3 regions of the Paenibacillus cineris genome follow, and region 3 is predicted to be linked to each of the others. Evidence: predicted binding sites of a transcription regulator. Region 3 holds the regulator's gene; each other region holds the start of a gene.
What was found. The regulator NrdR, encoded in region 3, represses ribonucleotide reductase genes. The targets are predictions, from matches to a motif close to AACACNATATATNGTGTT.
Positions count from the first base shown of each region.

Region 1: KI379_RS04925 (adenosylcobalamin-dependent ribonucleoside-diphosphate reductase) is a predicted target of NrdR. The motif match lies at 3,323-3,340, and genes of this name have one in related genera.
Region 2: nrdI (class Ib ribonucleoside-diphosphate reductase assembly flavoprotein NrdI) is a predicted target of NrdR. The motif match lies at 830-847, and genes of this name have one in related genera.

Region 1 covers NZ_BORU01000001.1:963,939-970,225, forward strand. The annotation lists gene KI379_RS04910 (hypothetical protein) at 1-246, opposite strand, end outside; gene KI379_RS04915 (YqhG family protein) at 388-1,329, opposite strand; gene KI379_RS04920 (DEAD/DEAH box helicase) at 1,329-3,074, opposite strand; gene KI379_RS04925 (adenosylcobalamin-dependent ribonucleoside-diphosphate reductase) at 3,527-6,139, shown strand.
Region 2 covers NZ_BORU01000002.1:41,472-47,758, forward strand. The annotation lists gene nrdE (class 1b ribonucleoside-diphosphate reductase subunit alpha) at 1-404, opposite strand, end outside; gene nrdI (class Ib ribonucleoside-diphosphate reductase assembly flavoprotein NrdI) at 391-750, opposite strand; gene clpP (ATP-dependent Clp endopeptidase proteolytic subunit ClpP) at 1,178-1,774, opposite strand; tRNA gene KI379_RS21130 (tRNA-Arg) at 1,983-2,057, opposite strand; gene KI379_RS21135 (sugar-binding transcriptional regulator) at 2,298-3,335, shown strand; gene gap (type I glyceraldehyde-3-phosphate dehydrogenase) at 3,415-4,425, shown strand; gene KI379_RS21145 (phosphoglycerate kinase) at 4,623-5,804, shown strand; gene tpiA (triose-phosphate isomerase) at 5,868-6,287, shown strand, end outside.
Region 3 covers NZ_BORU01000001.1:667,735-674,021, reverse strand. The annotation lists gene KI379_RS03510 (AraC family transcriptional regulator) at 1-588, shown strand, start outside; tRNA gene KI379_RS03505 (tRNA-Ala) at 641-713, opposite strand; gene nrdR (transcriptional regulator NrdR) at 943-1,410, opposite strand; gene KI379_RS03495 (alpha/beta-type small acid-soluble spore protein) at 1,625-1,843, shown strand; gene KI379_RS03490 (lytic transglycosylase domain-containing protein) at 1,935-2,498, opposite strand; gene coaE (dephospho-CoA kinase) at 2,495-3,091, opposite strand; gene KI379_RS03480 (manganese efflux pump) at 3,106-3,876, opposite strand; gene mutM (DNA-formamidopyrimidine glycosylase) at 4,018-4,851, opposite strand; gene polA (DNA polymerase I) at 4,979-6,287, opposite strand, start outside.

The DNA of each region.
Region 1 (6,287 bases), 300 kb from region 3:
CTCGGACTGCGCGGACAGCTCGCGGACGACGGAGCCGGCAAAGCTCTCCAGCGGCGCGGGCACCGCCTGCATGTCCGATCCCGCTGCGATCCGAAGCAAGGCAGCCCGCGCGGGGCTTGCCGCCTTGGCGGCAGCGATGCCGACCGCTGCGGCCGATTGCGGGACCGCAGGACTCCAGGCCGGCCAGGCGCAGCTGACGGCACAGGTCAACGCCGTCACTTTTAAAGCGAGAGATACCATCCTCACCACATTCACCCTCCTCGATTTCAGAGCTTTATTGACATCATTGTATCGGACAAGCCGTAAAAAGGCTGTTGCAAGGTGTCGGGCTTTGGGGCGCGGGCACGGGTCTTTTTTTGCCTTCTTTTAGCGAGGGAGGTCAAATGCTCATGGACGGATGGATCTTAAGTGAAACAGACCGCAGGTTATGGCGGACAGGTTCACCTTAGGTTCATACTGCCATGTCATTTCGCTGCGCCGGTTGTCGTATTGCTCCCGGATGGCCGTAAGCTTCTCCTCCTCGGTTTCCTTGAGGAGGTCTTCGTAATACATGTCGATCACCGCAAGCTCATCCCTAAGGCGCTCCCTTGCGGCTTCCGCCCAGCTGTAATCCTCGCCCGCCAGCTGATCCTTCATATGCTTCTCCAGCAGATTGGCCGCGCCCGCGAGCGAGAGGCTTCCCGGCTGGATATGGATATTCTCGGGCAGCCGCGGCCCGAGTTGAAGCTTCTCCAGTCGCTGGGCAAACTGTTGGTCGATCTGCCCCGTCACCAGCGAGATGCCGATGAAGTGGAGCGCTTCTTTCTTCACGTCGCAGGTCATCTCGACCTTGAAGCAGACGCCCAGCCAAGGCTCGTAGGGGGCGGAGAACAGCGTCTCCCGCTGCAAAGGGCCCGGCTGCTCAAACAGATACACGCAGGAGCCCTCCTGCCGGGCTACGGCCCAAATTTGCTGCAGCCGGCTGCTGCCGTATGTGACGTCTTCGCGGGGAATCCGCCCCGGGCCGATCCGCGGCCCTGCCGGATTCACCCCGAAATACCTCGACAGAATGCTGTCCTGCGGCTGAGGCTGCGCTGAAGGGGGCGGGGTTTTGGCCACCTGTTCGTTATATTGGTCCGGGGCAAAGACGAAGGTGTAGGAGAGAGTCTCCGGCTCCGCCCCAGTCCGTTCAATAAAGCCCCAGTAGTAGGGGCGGTTGGTCAGCTGCTTGTCCGCCTGCGGTGACAGTTTGACGGTCACGTGATAAGGGGACTTCTCGATAATGCTGCATTCGGTCGTTTCCAGATAAGTTAGCACTTGCTTCTGAACTTCCTGCGGGGACAGGCTCATCAAGCTTCCTCCTCAATGACGGTTTCCGCATCTTCGTATTCGATCTCGCGCTTGATCTGGTCAAGCGACTGCCCGAGCGAGCTGACCTTACTGCGGATTTCCTCATCCGACTCCGACTCGAGGAACAGCTTGTACAGGCTTTTCTCGAACGATTCCTTTTTCTCGAAACGCTCCAGAATGACATCCAGGCCGCCGATGACCGTCTCGAACATGTTGATTTTTTCGTGCAGCAGGTTCAGGATATGCTCCTCGATCGTTCCGGTGGTGGACAGGTTGTAGATCTTCACATCGTTCTGCTGCCCGAGCCGGTGGACGCGGCCAATCCGCTGCTCCACCCGCATCGGGTTCCATGGCAGGTCAAAATTGATCATATGGTGGCAGAACTGCAGGTTGATGCCCTCGCCGCCGGCTTCGGTGGCGATCATGACCTGGGCCCGGCCGCGGAACAGGTCCATCATCCAGTCCTTTTTGCCCCGGTTCATTCCGCCGCGGTACGGTACACAGGACAAGCCGTGCTTTTGAAAATACTGCAGCAGGTATTCCTGCGTCGCCCGGTATTCCGTAAACACGATGACCTTTTCGTTCATGTCCTTGATCAGCTCGATCGTCTTTTCGGCCTTCGTGTTCGCTTTGATGTTCCGGATTGCGTTCACCAGCTCCCACACCTCGGCGGTGAGTGGGGAGTCGTCCGGAATCTTCTTCGACAGGTTCACGAGGGTCAGGAACACCGCGTCCCGGCTGCTGCACACCTCGCGCTGCAGCGTGACAAGGGACAGCATGCTGCTTAGGTTGCCCCCGGACGCTTTGTACTGGTTCTTGACGAAAGAAGTTACACCGTCGTACAGCGCCTGCTCCTCCGGAGAGAGCTGCAGGCTGACGTTGCGCACCGTCCGTTTGGTGAACTGCACCGGGCCTTCGCCGCGCCGGTTTCGGATCATCACCTTGGCGAGCACGTCCCGGAGCTGACCCTCGTTTTTCGCCTGCCGTTTGCCGACGACGAAGTTGGCTGCAAAATCCCCCTGCCGCCCGAGCTGGCCGGGCTTCAGCAGCGTAATAAGGTTGAAGAGCTCGCTCATATCGTTTTGAACCGGCGTCGCAGTCAGCAGCAGGCAGTACTTTTTCCGCAGCTTCTGGATAAATTGATAGTTCGTCGTTTTCTTGTTCTTCAGTTTGTGCGCCTCGTCGATAATGAGCATGTCGTATTCCTGTTCCATCAGCATGTCCTTGTGGGGCTCGCGCTTGGCGGTATCCATGGAGGCGACGACGACGTCGGAATGCCAGGAATAAGCCTTTTTCTGCGCGACCGCCGGGATGCCGAATTTGCTGTTCAGCTCGCGGACCCACTGGAGCACCAGGGAGGCGGGTACCAGAATCAGCACTTTGGATACCAGCCCGCGCACCATGTATTCTTTTAAAATGAGTCCTGCTTCGATCGTCTTGCCCAGTCCGACCTCATCGGCCAGAATGGCTCTGCCGGACATCTCAAACAGCACCCTCCGCGCCGTGTCGATCTGATGGGGAAGGGGGGACAGGTCCTGCAAATGCTTCACACACTGCAGCTCGTCAAAGCTCGTCACAAGCCGCGCCTCTTCGCCCTGAACGGCCAGCTGAAACAGCCGGAAGTCACCCCAGGGGCCGCCTTTATCCAGGCGGGATTCGAGGTTATCCAGCCAGCTGCGGTCAATATTCAGGGGAACAGGAAGGTCCCCGGCCTGCGCCCCGCTACCGAGATGAGAAGTTTTCAAGCCTTGTACCTCCTTCATAGGTTCGTAATCTCGCGTAACAGTAGTATGCACGTAAACCGGAGAGTTCATAACCTCCGTATGGATGGAGGCATCCGCTGATTTTCACAATTTTTTTCAAAGGAACCGAAGCAAAAAAGTGAGATTGGCGGAGAAAAGCAAAGGTTGTCCCAGAGTGAAGAGCTTTCATGGTCTAAATTTCAGGATTAAGGCGTGGAGTAACAATATGTGGTATAGTATAATCATCAATGCACACAATATATGGTACATGACGAGCGGATTTGCGTTTTAAATGGGGATATTTCGTTTATTGAATGGAAGGAACCCGGCTACATACAGGCCTTTCCCGGAAGTGAACCGGCACTTTTAGCGCAGTCGGCAGACCGACATCATCCGCTGATCGGAACTAAGAGCCGATACGTTCGGCAGAACAGTCATGGGAGGAGAATGTAACAGTGAATCAAGTTCAGAGCAAACAGAAGCTTGAGGGGTTAAGCGAAAAAATCTTTTTGGACCGGTATGCATGGAAGGACCCGGACCCGAATCACGCCAAAGTTGGAGACGTCGTACTTGTACTGACCAAAGATGATCCGAAGTTTCCGACAAAGGAAGTCGGCGAGATCGTATCGCGCGAGGGGAAACGGGCGACGGTAAAAACACGCCGCGGCGAGCTGGTGGAGACGGACGTCGAGAAGCTGACGCTGAATATCGAGAAGACGCCTGAGGAAATGTGGGACCGGCTGGCCGGAGCCATGGCATCGGCGGAGCCGACGCCGGAGCTGCAGGCCGAGTGGAAAGAGAAGTTCCGCTATATTCTGGAAGACTGGAAGCTCGTTCCGGGCGGGCGGATTGCCGCCGGAGCGGGTGCCAGTGACGAGCTGACGCTGTTTAACTGTTACGTCATTCCTTCGCCGAAGGACAGCCGTGGCGGTATCATGGCGACGCTGTCCGAGATGACCGAAATTATGGCGCGGGGCGGCGGAGTCGGCATCAACCTGTCCTCGCTCCGTCCGCGCAGATCCGTGGTCAAGGGCGTGAACGGATCCTCGAGCGGTGCGGTATCCTGGGGCGGACTGTTCAGCTACACGACCGGCCTGATTGAGCAGGGCGGCAGCCGGCGCGGCGCGCTGATGCTCATGATCAACGATTGGCACCCGGACGTGCTCGATTTTATTACGGTCAAGCAGACGATGGGACAAGTGACGAACGCCAACCTTTCCGTCTGTGTCAGCAATGATTTCATGAAGGCGGTCAAGGAGGACCTGGACTGGGAGCTGGTATTCCCGGATACGACGGATCCGGATTACGACGAGCTGTGGGACGGCGACCTTGAGAAATGGAAGCAGGGCGGCCATGCCGTCATTCCGTACCGGACGGTGAAGGCGAGCGAAATCTGGCATACGATTATCGAATCGGCGTGGAAATCAGCCGAGCCGGGCGTCGTCTTTATGGAATACTACAACCAGATGTCCAACAGCTGGTACTTCAACCCGATCATCTGCACGAATCCGTGCGGCGAGCAGGGGCTTCCGGCATGGGGCGTCTGCAACCTGTCTGCGATGAATCTTTCCAAGTTCTATGATGAAGAGAAGCATGACGTGGCTTGGGACGAACTGGCGACGGTGACGCGCTACTCCGTGCGTTTCCTGGATAACGTTATCGACACGACGCCGTACCATTTTGAAGAAAACGAGAAAAACCAGAAGAAGGAGCGCCGGATCGGCCTCGGTTCGATGGGTCTGGCGGAGCTGATGATCAAGCTGAACATCCGGTACGGCAGTCCGGAATCACTCGAGTTCCTCGACAAGCTGTACGGTTTTATCGCCCGCGAAGCATACCTGGCATCGGCTGACATTGCGGAAGAGAAAGGCTCGTTCCTGGCGTTTGACGCGGATCCGTATTTGCAGAGCGGATTTATGAAAAATATGACCGAGGCGTTCCCGGAAGTCGGCACGGCCATCCGTGAGAAGGGCATGCGCAACGTGACCGTCATCACCCAGGCGCCGACCGGCAGCACGGGAACGATGGTCGGCACGTCGACCGGTATCGAGCCATACTTCGCGTTTAAATACTTCCGTCAGAGCCGCCTCGGCTTCGACGAACAGTTCGTACCGATCGCGCAGGACTGGCTGGACGCCCATCCGGGTGAAGAACTGCCGGATTACTTCGTGACGGCGATGGATCTGACGGCGGAAGACCATATCCGCGCCCAGGCCGCCATTCAGCGCTGGGTGGACAGTTCCATCTCGAAGACTGCGAACTGCCCGGCCGACTTCACGGTCGAAGAAACGAAGCGGCTGTATGAGCTGGCGTTCGACCTTGGCTGCAAGGGCGTGACGATCTACCGTGACGGCAGCCGGGACGTGCAGGTGCTGCAAACGGAGAAGAAGGAAGACAAGAGCGAAGCGAAGGCCGCTCCGGCTGAAGAAACAGCTGCCTCCGAGGCTGCCGTACCGGCTGCCGCAGAGCAGGCGGGTGCCCAGGTAGCCGCTGCCGTGGCAAGCAGCCAGAGCTCCGTAGTGGATAAGCAGTACAAGCGCCGGCCGCAGGTGCTGCGCGGTGCCACCTATAAGATCAACACGCCGTTCGGCATGGCGTACATTACGATCAACGACCTCGATGGCATTCCGAGCGAGATCTTCCTGAACGTAGGCAAGGCAGGCTCCGACGTGTTCGCCATGGCGGAAGCCCTGGGCCGCGTCTGCTCCCTGTTCCTCCGCTACGGCGACCATGGCCACAAGGTGGAGCTGCTGATCAAGCACCTGAAGGGCATCGGCGGGTCCGGCGCGATCGGCTTTGGCGTCAACCGCGTGGAATCGATCGCCGACGCGGTCGCCAAGGCGCTGGAAGCGCATGTGCAAAGTGGCATCGAAGATGACCATCCGGAGCCTGCGCCCGTGGCAGCTACGCTGGCACCGGAGACGGCGGACCATGGCGGCACACACTCGCACAGCCATGATGCGCCGAAGGCATCGGTGGACCTGTGCCCGTCCTGCGGGGCTGCGGCGCTGATCAATATCGAGGGCTGCAAGACTTGCGGCAACTGCGGGTACAGTAAGTGCTCGTAAGAGTGGATGTGTTGATTGGGAAATAGAGAAGAGAAAAAGAAGATAGAGAAAAAGAGAGAAAGTTAGATAGATTCCCTCTCATCGCTCGTGTATGAGTTGTAACAAAACACACATGTCCTTCGCCTGATCCTCAATGGATCAGGCGTTT
Region 2 (6,287 bases), on a different contig from region 3:
TCGGCGATACGGAGCGCTTTACCGATATTCCCTTCGCCCAAGTACAACGCCACGATGGCGACGCGGTCCGGATACTGCTCCAGGTACTGCTTCTTGTCGTTGGTTCTCATCGCATAGTCCTTGTAGAACTTCGAGATCGCCATGTAGGACTGGAATTGGAAGTCGCTGCTCCCCGTCAGGTTGAACACGGACTCGACTTCGTCGTAGGTATAATGCTCAAACACGTTCTCGTAGTAGTCGTTGCTGATCAGGTAATCCAGCTTCTCGCGCAGGGAGCCGAACTTCATCGTATCGCGCTCCACTTCCTCCATAAAGGCGGCAACCGCCTCCCGGTCCTTTTCCAATTGAAAGTAACCGTCCGATCCGCGCTGCATAATTTCGTTGTTGAGTTCAATATGCTTCAATGCTCCGCACCCTCTCTTTGAAAATCTCCGTATCCCGCATCGTTCCCGAAAGCTCAAACTTGGTGATGATCGGCACATGGTACATCTCCGATATCGTATCCGCGCTTTTGGCGAAACGAGGCCCCCAGTTCCGGTTGCCGCTGGCCGACACGCCGCGAAGCATGCGGTTGTTCTTCGACAGGAAGTTGGACACTTTCTCGGGCACCTGCCCAAAACCTGTTGTATACGTTACGAGCACGTAAGGCTCATTCACCTGCTCCTGCTCTTCGATCGGAATGGCTCTCATGTTCAGCTTGTTGACAAAGCGTCTGACATTGCCGGTCTTGGAATCATAGACGATTAGCATGATCCTTCACTCCTGAATAATGTTCTCTGCCGTGGTCACGGGCGCAAAAAAAACGTCTATTGACGTCATTGTAGATAACCACACCACATATCGTGGTCGTTATTCTTGTGATCACAGAATGGTTCAGCTTCGCTGAACATGAAATCCCTTAATCCTAGAACTACACTGAATAGACTGGGATAGAGGGAAAATATGTTATATATACTATGCCGATGGAAATCAATATGTAGATGATATTTGGCATGTAGTAAGAATAATACATCAATATATTGATGTGGTCAAGCCTATGAGAATCATGTTCATGGGTGCGCTTGCAGCCTGCTTGACGCCTTGAAAAACAAAAAAAACAGGGAGCCTCCCGGCGATCCGTAAGCGGATCGATTCGGAGAGATTCCCTGTTTTTCTTCGGTTCCAAAGCCGCGAATATTTACACGCCTTGGATTGGAGTGCTTTCCAGAACTTTATCGATCAGTCCGTATTCCTGCGCTTCAGCTGCGCTCATGAAGTAGTCACGGTCGGTGTCTTTCTCGATGCGCTCCAGCGGCTGTCCGGTACGTTCGGACAGGATGCGGTTCAAGGTGTCGCGCATTTTCAGAATGCGGCGGGCGCGGATTTCGATATCCGTAGCCTGGCCTTGCGCACCCCCGAGTGGCTGGTGGATCATGATCTCACTGTTCGGCAGGCCGAAGCGTTTGCCCTTGGCGCCGGCGTTCAGCAGGAACGCGCCCATGGAAGCGGCCAAGCCTACGCAGATGGTAGATACGTCCGGTTTGATGAACTGCATGGTATCGAATATCGCCATACCGGCCGTAATGGATCCGCCGGGGCTGTTAATGTACAAATGGATGTCTTTCTCCGGATCTTCGGCTGCGAGGAACAGCAGCTGGGCGATGATAGAATTGGCGACCACGTCATTGACTTCGGTGCCCAGGAAAATGATGCGGTCTTTCAGCAAACGGGAATAGATGTCGTAAGCCCGTTCACCGCGGTTGCTTTGTTCGACGACCATAGGAATATAACTCACGTGGAAAACCTCCCTTAATTGGCTCAAAATAGGTCATTCTATACATACTGTTACCGTATTAACCACATGATAAACAATTTCAAACAAAAAGTCAAAGAAAGTCAAACTCGAGGTAAAAAAAATAGCCATCTGATTGGCTGTGGTACGTTTGGTTAAAAACATAACGTAGAACGGTTGCCGTTCTGCGTTCTCTTCTATTGAAGAAAAATGGCGCGCCCGCGAGGAATTGAACCTCGATCTCAGGCTTCGGAGGCCTACGTCATATCCATTGGACCACGGGCGCAAAATTCAATAGCAAGAGTTATTATATGATAGCTTGCCTCAAAATGCAAGGGTTAAGTTATTAATTTTTTTGGATCAGGAAAATGCTGTATAGGAGGAAAGGCTGATGTGAATTATAGTCAGTGGACTACTTGCAACCAGCGCCATTATTGAGTAGAATAGTGGTGGGACTTAAAACGTTGACCCGGGACATTTTAGGGCCAGGGGAGAGAGGGAAGCGGAGTTGCAGGAGTGGAAAGAAATGCGGGATATATTAGAGATACAAAAGCAGCTTCTGCCTGATCTCGTGGACGTTCTCAAGACCAGATATACCATTCTTCATCAGATCATGCTGTCGGAGCTGATCGGCCGGAGAACGCTCGCTGCATCCCTGCATATGACCGAGCGGGTGCTGCGGGCCGAGACGGATCTTCTCAAGTCCCAGGGCCTGATTGAGATCGAGAGCTCTGGGATGAGGGTCAGTGAGGCGGGAAGCAAGCTGCTCGAACAGATGGAGCCGATGGTGAAAGTGCTGTTCGGCCTCAATGATCTTGGCGAGAAGATCCGCCAGACGTACGGCTTGCGCAAAGTCGTGGTCGTGCCCGGGGATTGCGAATCGTCGCCGCTCACGAAGCGTGACTTGGGACGCGCGGGTGCCAAAGCGCTGCTTGGCGTCATGAACCAAGGGGACACCGTAGCGGTGACTGGAGGCTCAACGCTCGCCGAAGTGGCGGAGCAGCTAACGCCGCAGGCGGCCGTACCGATGAAGAACAGCTGGTTCGTGCCAGCTAGGGGCGGACTTGGCGAAAGCGTGGAGTTTCAGGCGAACACGATCGCATCCACCATGGCCAAGCGCGTCGGCGCGCAGTACCGGCTGCTGCATGTGCCGGACCTCCTGAGCGATGAAGCGTATCAGTCGCTGGTGCAGGACCGCAACATCCAGGAGATCGTGCAGGCGATCAGGCACTGCCGCATCATCATGCACGGCATCGGGGACGCGATGGAGATGACCCGCCGCAGAAGGCTGGATCCCGCCGCCGTGGAGGAGATCCGGTCGGAAGGAGCCGTAGCCGAATCCTTTGGCTACTATTTCAATGAACAAGGCGTTGTCGTTCATAAAATGATGACTTTGGGGCTGCGGCTGGAGGACATTATGCGGACCGAGACCGTCATCGGTATTGCAGGCGGCCGAAGCAAGGCCAAAGCGATCCATGCGGTGCTTAAGTTCGGCCATGAGGACATTCTGGTGGTTGACGAAGCGGCCGCAATCGAGATCTGCCGGGAAATTGGCAGCGAGTAAACAACATTCCTTTTGATGTCATGACAGGTATTTACCTGTTTTGAATAAATAAAATACGAACTTTTGGGAGGACTATTCAATGAGTGTAAAAGTAGGCATTAACGGTTTTGGACGTATCGGACGACTCGCTTTCCGCCGTATTCAAAATGTGGAAGGCATCGAAGTTGTAGCCATCAACGACCTTACTGACGCTAAGATGTTGGCCCATCTGCTCAAATATGATACAACGCAAGGCACTTTCAATGGAGACATCGAAGTTCACGACGGCTTCTTCAAAGTGAACGGCAAAGAAGTTAAGGTTCTGGCGAACCGTAACCCTGAAGAACTTCCTTGGGGCGATCTTGGCGTAGACATCGTTCTCGAGTGCACAGGCTTCTTCACAACGAAAGAAGCTGCTGAGAAACACCTGAAAGGCGGCGCTAAGAAAGTTGTAATCTCCGCTCCGGCTACAGGCGACATGAAGACGATCGTATACAACGTTAACCATGAGACACTGGACGGAACTGAGACAGTAATCTCCGGCGCATCTTGCACAACGAACTGCCTGGCTCCTATGGCCAAAACGCTGAACGACAAGTTCGGTATCGTTCAAGGCTTGATGACAACGATCCACGCTTACACTGGCGACCAAAACACCTTGGACGCTCCGCATCCAAAAGGTGATTTCCGTCGTGCGCGTGCAGCTGCAGAAAACATCATTCCTAACTCCACTGGCGCTGCAAAAGCGATTGGTCTGGTTCTTCCAGAACTGCAAGGCAAACTGGACGGTGCCGCTCAACGCGTACCTGTACCAACAGGTTCCCTGACTGAGCTCGTTACAGTTCTGAACACCAAAGTAACGGCTGACGAAGTGAACGCAGCAATGAAAGAAGCTTCCGATCCAGAAACTTACGGCTACACTGAAGACGAAATCGTATCTTCCGACATCAAAGGCATCACGTTCGGTTCGCTCTTCGACGCTACTCAAACGAAAGTGTTGACTGTTGGCGACCAACAGCTGGTTAAAACCGTTGCTTGGTACGACAACGAAATGTCTTACACTTCCCAATTGGTTCGCACATTGGCATACTTCGCTAAGATCGCTAAGTAATAGCGGCCATCCCATAGCGAAAACATCCCGAGCGGAAACAGGCATCCTATGTTTCCGCTCTTTAAAATATAGAATGCATAAATTTTCAGCGGGGCTGAGCCATTCTATAATTGCAAGATAAATGTCCTAACATGCTGAACCACGGGGCTGAGGAAGACTGTCCTGTTAAAAATATGGGTGCGGAGGGAAACAATACGATGAACAAGAAGTCTGTACGTGATGTAGAAGTAAACGGCAAGCGCGTATTCGTGCGCGTTGATTTTAACGTGCCATTGGAAGACGGCAAAATTACTGACGATACACGGATCCGTGAAACGTTGCCAACGATCAACTACCTGATCGAGCATGGCGCGAAAGTGATTCTGGCCAGCCACATGGGACGCCCGAAAGGCGAAGTGGTAGAATCCATGCGTCTGACACCTGCGGCAGAGCGCCTGTCCGAGCTGCTCGGCAAATCGGTTGCCAAGGCTGACGAAGCAGTTGGCGACGCGGTCAAAGCGCAAGTGGAGAAGCTGAACAACGGCGACGTGCTGCTGCTTGAAAATGTCCGCTTTTACCCTGGCGAAGAGAAAAACGATCCGGAACTTGCGAAGCAGTTTGCTGAGCTGGCTGACCTGTTCGTAAACGACGCGTTTGGCGCCGCTCACCGTGCGCATGCTTCGACCGAAGGTATCGCTCATTACCTGCCGGCTGTTTCCGGCCTGCTGATGGAGAAGGAGCTTTCCGTACTCGGTAAAGCACTGTCCAATCCGGAGCGTCCTTTCACAGCGATCATCGGCGGTTCCAAGGTTAAGGATAAAATCGACGTTATCGACAACCTGCTGAACATCGCGGATAACGTACTGATCGGCGGCGGCCTGTCCTATACGTTCATGAAGGCACAGGGCTATGAGATCGGTCTGTCTTTGTGCGATAATGAAAAACTGGATGTCGCGCTCGGATTTATCCAAAAAGCGAAGGATCTCGGCAAAAACTTCCTGCTTCCGGTTGACATCGTCATCGCGGACGATTTCAGCGCCAATGCGAACGTGGACATCGTAGAAGTCGGCAACATCCCAGAGAAATGGGAAGGCGTGGACATCGGGCCGAAAACCCGTGCCAAATATGCGGAGATCATCAAGAACTCCAAACTCGTGGTATGGAACGGACCGATGGGCGTATTTGAAATCGATCCCTTCTCCAACGGTACACGTGAAGTGGCAGAAGCCTGCGCCCAAACCGAAGGCTACACCATCATCGGCGGCGGCGATTCGGCGGCAGCGGCAGAGAAATTCCATCTGGCTGACAAAATGGATCACATCTCCACTGGCGGCGGCGCATCCCTCGAATTCATGGAAGGCAAGGCTCTCCCTGGCGTCGTGGCACTGAACGACAAGTAAGCAAGAAGCGCCGAAAGAGCGCGGAACGTACGGACCCGTAAGGACAAAAAAGGAGTGAAAAGTGTGAGAACACCTATCATCGCCGGCAACTGGAAAATGTTCAAAACCGTTCCGGAAGCCAAAACGTTTATCGAAGAAGTCAAAGGCAAAGCTGAAGTTGAAGGCGTGGAGAGCGTCATCTGCGCTCCGTTCACGAACCTTCCCGCTTTGGTGGAAGCCGTGAAAGGCACATCGATCAAAATCGGTGCGCAAAACCTGCATTTTGAAGATAACGGTGCGTTCACCGGGGAAATCAGCGGCATGATGCTGAAAGACCTCGGCGTAGACTACGTCATTATCGGGCACTCTGAGCGCCGGCAATATTTTGCCGAAACCGACGAGACCGTGAACAAAAAGGTTCAAGCGGCATTCCGTCATGACCTGACTCCAATCGTGTGCGTCGGCGAGAAGCTGGAAGAGCGCGAAGCCGGCCAAACGAAAGAC
Region 3 (6,287 bases):
TATTTTGAAAAATGGCCTTCGCTTCATACCTTTTATCGATTCATGTATTTAGGGGAACTCCCTGTTCCGTGCTTGTATGACACCGGGGATGAGCTCCACATCCTGGACGCTGTCTACAAAAGCTTGGATAATCAATTACCCGCGCTTTCAGAGGCGGAAAGATATGAGGAATTTTCTTTATTTCTCGTTATGCTGTACCGTTCGATCCAACACGTATGGAATCAGCGGACGGAAGCCGGGCTGCCCAAACCAGCCCTTCGCCAAAATCATCAAGTGGAGCACATATTGACATGGATCGAGGCCAACTATACGTTACCGTTTCGGCTGGACGACATGGCCAAGTCGCTGCATTTATCTCCCTATCATGTTTCGCATCTCTTCAAAGAGGCGACAGGCATCAGCATCTCCGAATACATCATGGCCCGCCGGGTCCATCAATCCGTTCTGCTGTTAACGACTACGAAAAAACCAATCTCGCTCATTGCTGAGGAGATTGGTTTAGCGAACAGCTCTTATTTTTGTAAATTGTTCAAACAGCGCATGGGCATTACGCCACACCAGTATCGGAAGAAGTGGGCCAGGACTTAAAATTAAAAAAAACAAACAAAAAAACCCTTGATTCCCAAGGGTTTTTTTCTTATGGAGCCTAGGGGGATCGAACCCCTGACCTCATCGCTGCCAGCGATGCGCTCTCCCAGCTGAGCTAAGGCCCCTTAATATTTTCTACTGATTTATTATGTATCAGCGACTCTTATAATTTATCAAAGATTTATGCATGTGTCAATAAAAAAATCCAAAAAGATTTTGGAGCTCACGCAAGTGTTCAGCCATATGCTCCCTTGCCATGGACATGGCCACCGCCAAAAGCAAAAGAGGCCCTGGAAGGCCCTTTTGCTCTTTAAGATGGTTGCCGGACCGGCAAAGCAGCATGCTCCCTTACGGTTAGTCTTCCACCGTATTTTTGGACAGCAGCCCCTTCAGCTCTTTCATGAACATGTTGATATCTTTAAATTGGCGGTAAACCGACGCAAAGCGGACATAAGCCACCTCATCCACGGGATACAGCTGCTCCATCACCAGCTCGCCGATCTGCCGGCTCTCCACCTCCGCCACGGCGGTGTTGCGCAGTGATTTCTCCACCTCGGAGACGATCATGTCGAGCTGCTCCACGGATACCGGGCGCTTCTCGCAAGCGCGAATCAGGCCGCGGAGGATTTTATCCCGGCTGAACTCTTCCCGGCTTCCATCCTTCTTGATGACCATCAGCGGCGTTTCCTCCACCATCTCAAACGTGGTAAAGCGCCGGCTGCACTTCTCGCACTCACGCCTGCGGCGGATCGATTTATTTTCGTTAGCGGGCCGTGAGTCCAGCACTTTCGTGCCGGCATAATCACAGTACGGACATTTCATGGTAAACTCCCTTCCTTTGCAAATCACGGTGTATATAGAACAAAATCACGAACATTCACAGGGTCCGAATACCGTGAACCCTTATCCCGTCAGGGATTAACTTGCCGCCTCACCGAAATGTATTAAATTTCCAACAAAAACTTTTCAAAAAGAGTAATGAACTTTTGAGCTTCGAGACATAATACATTTACAAACAGCGAGGAGGTGAACAACAATGGCTTCCAACAACAACAGCTCCAACAACCTGGTAGTACCTAAAGCTACCGCAGCCCTGAACCAATTGAAATATGAAGTCGCTCAAGAACTGGGTATCAGCATCCCACAAGACGGATACCAAGGCAACATGACTGCATATGAGAACGGTTCGATCGGGGGACTTATCACTAAACGTTTGGTGACCCTGGCTGAACAACAACTGGCTGGTCAATTCTAATTCGGTTTGATACCCGAAGAAGTGTTGGAGACGCTAACCTAGCTTCTCCAATGCTTCTTTTGTTATGTTTAGCGACAGAACAGTACTCCCTTTAGAACTCGCTGTATATCCGCGTGTATTGATTGTAGTAATAAATGACCCGCTGGACGTAGTGCCGGGTTTCCCCGATGGGAATATTTTTGACCGAGTCGTAGGTGCCGTCCCATACGCCCCTTTTCAGCCAACCGTCCACTTTACCAGGCCCCGCGTTGTATGCGGCGATCACGGCAATCCGGTTTCCTTTAAACTGCTCCGACAGCGTTTTGAGATACCAGGTGCCGATTTCGATGCTGGCCTCCGGCTCATGCTTAATATGGTCCAGCGTCACCTCGGGAAGCTTGGCCTTTTCCATCGCCCAATTGGCCGTATCCGGCATTAACTGCATCAAGCCGAGAGCTCCCTTCTTGGACTCCTTGCCCAGCTTGTAATTGGATTCCACCCGGATAATCGAAGCCACCAGGAACGGGTCGACGTCATAACGCTCAGCCTGCTCACGAATATTCTCTTTATAATGAATCGGGTAAAACCACGACATCCAGTTCGTATTAAAAAACAGGATGACGACAAATCCTAAGAACAACAGAAGAAGCACTCTTTTTTTGCGTAAAAACTTCATAGCAGGCCCTTCCGGTTCCAAAATTCATTCACTTGGCGCTCCGTCTCGGAAGGTTGTCCACTGTTGTCGATCACAACGTCGGCCCGCTTCTTCTTCTCTTCGATATCCATTTGGGAACGAATCCGCGCGACCGCTTCATCCTTCGTCAGCCGGTTTCTCTCCATCAGACGTTCCACCTGAACCTCGAACGGGGCGTAGACCAGCAAAACCTGCTCAAACATCGCTTCCAGACCCGATTCAAACAGGAGCGGGATGTCCACCACTACCAGGCGGTCCGAGTGCTCCCGTTCAAAGGTCTGCATCTGCTCCCGGATCTCCTGTCGGATCGCAGGATGCGTAATATCGTTCAGAGCTTTGCGCTCAGCGGGATCGTGAAACACGATATCCCCCAGGCGTCTGCGGTCCAGCGTTCCGTCCGGAAGGAGGATGGCTTGTCCAAAATGCTCGACGGCCGCCGCCAAAACCGGATGACCCGGGAGCATGACTTCCCGGGCGATGACGTCGGCGTCAACAAGCAGCGCCCCCTTGCTGACTAAGAGGGCGGATACGGTACTTTTTCCTGTCGCTATTCCTCCGGTTAACCCGATGTTCATATCCTTAACTCACCTCATAACAGCTTCATTATTCCCATTACAATTAATAATATTGCCGGCAGCACCGTAAACCGGCGCATCCACGTTCGGGACGCAAAGCGCAGACCCGTCTTCATTCCGACGACCAAAAAGGTGCCGCTGAAGAGAGCGATCACGACGGCGGTCAGCAGCGGCGAAAATCCGAGCAATGCCGCGCCCAGACCGGCGCCGAACGCATCCAGGGACAAGGCGATACCAAGCCACATGGCCTCCCATCCGGAGATGCTGCCCGACTTATCCATATCCGCAGAAGACGGCGTCCGCAAAATGCGGATCACGACGCCCAGCTTCCGGATTTCCAGCGAAAACACCGTCTGTTCAGGTGCTTCATGCTGGGCAGGGTCCAGTGTACCTTCTCCGCCGGAGCTTTGCAAGCCATGCCCCTCGATCCCGCTGGTATGGGCGTCTTTAGCCTGCTTGGCGAGATCTGCGTCTTTGGCTTCCAAGACTTCTTTGCCTTCCCCGCTCTTCTCCTTCTGGATCCACATCTGTACCAGCGACCACGAGCCCATAATGATCAGGATGACCGCTCCAATGATGGAGGCGATCGAAGGGGATACGAATTGGGCCAGCAGCACGCCCACCTGCATGGACACATAGATGATGACCCCGGAGCATAAAGAAATAATCGCTATCGATAACGGCGAAATCCTCATTTGACGAAGGCCGTATGTAATGCCGACACCAAAACTGTCCAAACTTAATGCTAACGCAAGCAGCAGCAGTGCAAGAACATGACTGAGCACCCCGTTCCCTCCCTGTGACAGAAGCGGTGCCCCGAAAAAGCCTGCAGCATGGATCAGGCATTCGGAAGCCCCGCTTCATAAGATATCTCTACCTCAGTATATGGAGGGTACAAAAAAGGGGTGCACGCCCAGTTCGAATTGTTACGATTTCAGGGTTTGGCAGGACGGGCAGAAATGGGTTCCGCGCCCGCCAACGACCGTTTTCTCCACCGCGGTACCGCAATTTACGCACGGCTGGTTCTGCCGGCCGTAAATTTTCAGCTGGTGCTGGAACATGCCCATCTCACCTTGTCCATTGACATAAGACTTGATGGAAGATCCCCCCACCTCAACCGACTCGGCAAGCGTGGCTACAATCGCCTGATGGAGCGCTTCGAGCTGCCCATCCGTCAGCGTATCGGCCGGCTGCTCGGGGTGAATGCCCGCCCGAAACAGCGACTCATCCACATAAATATTCCCGATGCCGACGATATATGCCTGGTTGAGCAGGACAGCCTTGATTTTGGTCTTCTTCCCCTTCAGCGTTTCTTTGAAACGCTCCAGCGTAAACGCCGGATCCAGCGGCTCCAATCCCAGCTTGGAGAGCGGGGGAAGCTGGAATTCCTCTCCGGGCTGGAACAAATGCATCGTTCCGAACTGCCGCACATCCTTGTACCGCAGCTCGGTGCCGTCGGTAAAGTGGAAAATGACATGCGTATGCTTTTCCACCGGATCGCTGCTCTGGTATACCCCGTACCGTCCCTCCATCCGCAAATGGGAGACGAGCACGAGCCCGTCCAGCAGGATCCGCAAAAATTTGCCGCGCCGCTCCACACCTTCAATGGTGTGTCCGGCCAGCATCCACGCAAACTGATCTATATCATCGGGGCGCTGAATGATCCGCGCCAAATGGACACTAACGCGGTCAATCACCTTGCCCTTCACGAGCTGATTGAGTGTTCTTTTGACTGTTTCGACTTCCGGCAATTCCGGCATGATGACTTCACCTCAACCTCTATTATAACGTAAGACAGCCCCACAAAGCGGCGCTTTTTCTTCGAAGTCTGCTCCAATCCTTCGCGGGGAACCCGTAAAATTTACATACGGGCGCTTACGCAGCCCTTTATTTCGCCTCGTACCAATTGACTCCGTAGCTCACTTCCGCTTTGAGCGGAACGGACAGGGTCAGCGCATGCTCCATCGTCTCCGGTACCAATTTCTTCATGATTTCCAGCTCGTCCTCAGGGACTTCGAATACCAATTCGTCATGCACCTGAAGCAGCATGCGGCTCTTCAGCTTCTCTTTCGCCAGCGCCGCATCCATCTGAACCATAGCCAGCTTGATGATATCGGCGGCAGTGCCTTGGATCGGCGTGTTCATCGCCGTCCGCTCGGCGAAGGAACGCAGATTGAAGTTGCTCGCATTGATTTCCGGCAAATACCGTCTGCGCTCCAGCAGCGTGGTGACATAACCGTCGCGCTTGGCGTCTCTGACGATATCATCCATATATTTGCGAACGCCCTGGAAGGCGTCGAAGTATTGATCGATAAATTGGGCCGCTTCCTTCCGGGTAATGTTCAGGTTCTGGGACAGACCATAGTCGCTGATTCCGTACACGATGCCGAAGTTAACCGCTTTGGCGGACCGGCGCATGTTGGCGTCAACGTCTTCGGCTTTGACACCGAACACGTCCATGGCCGTCTTCGTATGGATGTCCATATCGTGCAGGAAGGCTTCCTTCAGGCCTTCATCCCCTGAGATATGGGCCAGCACCCGCAGCTCAATCTGGGAGTAGTCGGCGGCCAGAATGTACCAGCCCGGTACGGATGGCACGAACACCTTGCGGATTTTCCGTCCCTCTTCCAGACGGATCGGAATGTTTTGCAGGTTCGGGAACTGGCTGCTTAGGCGTCCTGTAGCCGCAATTGTCTGGCGGTAATACGTGTGCACCTTGCCCGTTTCCTCCGAAATTTCCTTCAGCAGTCCTTCCACATACGTCGACTGAAGCTTGGCGATGGTCCGGTACTGCAAGATCAGGCGCACGACATCGTGATACGGTGCCAGTTTCTCCAACACTTCGGCGTCGGTGGAATAGCCGGTTTTGGTCTTTTTCACGACAGGCAGGCCCAGCTTGACGAACAGAATCTCTCCCAGCTGCTTCGGCGAGTTGAGGTTGAACTCGGTGCCTGCAATTTCATAAATCTGCTCGACCAGCGACTTGATCTGGGACTCGAATTCCGTTCCGAGCGCCTTCAGATCATCCTTGTTGACCGCGATGCCCTGCTTCTCCATGTCCGCCAAAATCCGCGACAGCGGCATCTCCAGGTCATGGAACAGCGAGCTCATCTCATTGTCCGCAAGCTCCTTCTCCTGAAGCGGAATGATTTCCAGCAGCGCGGCGCTCTTCCGGGCCAGATGCCCGCTCAGTACG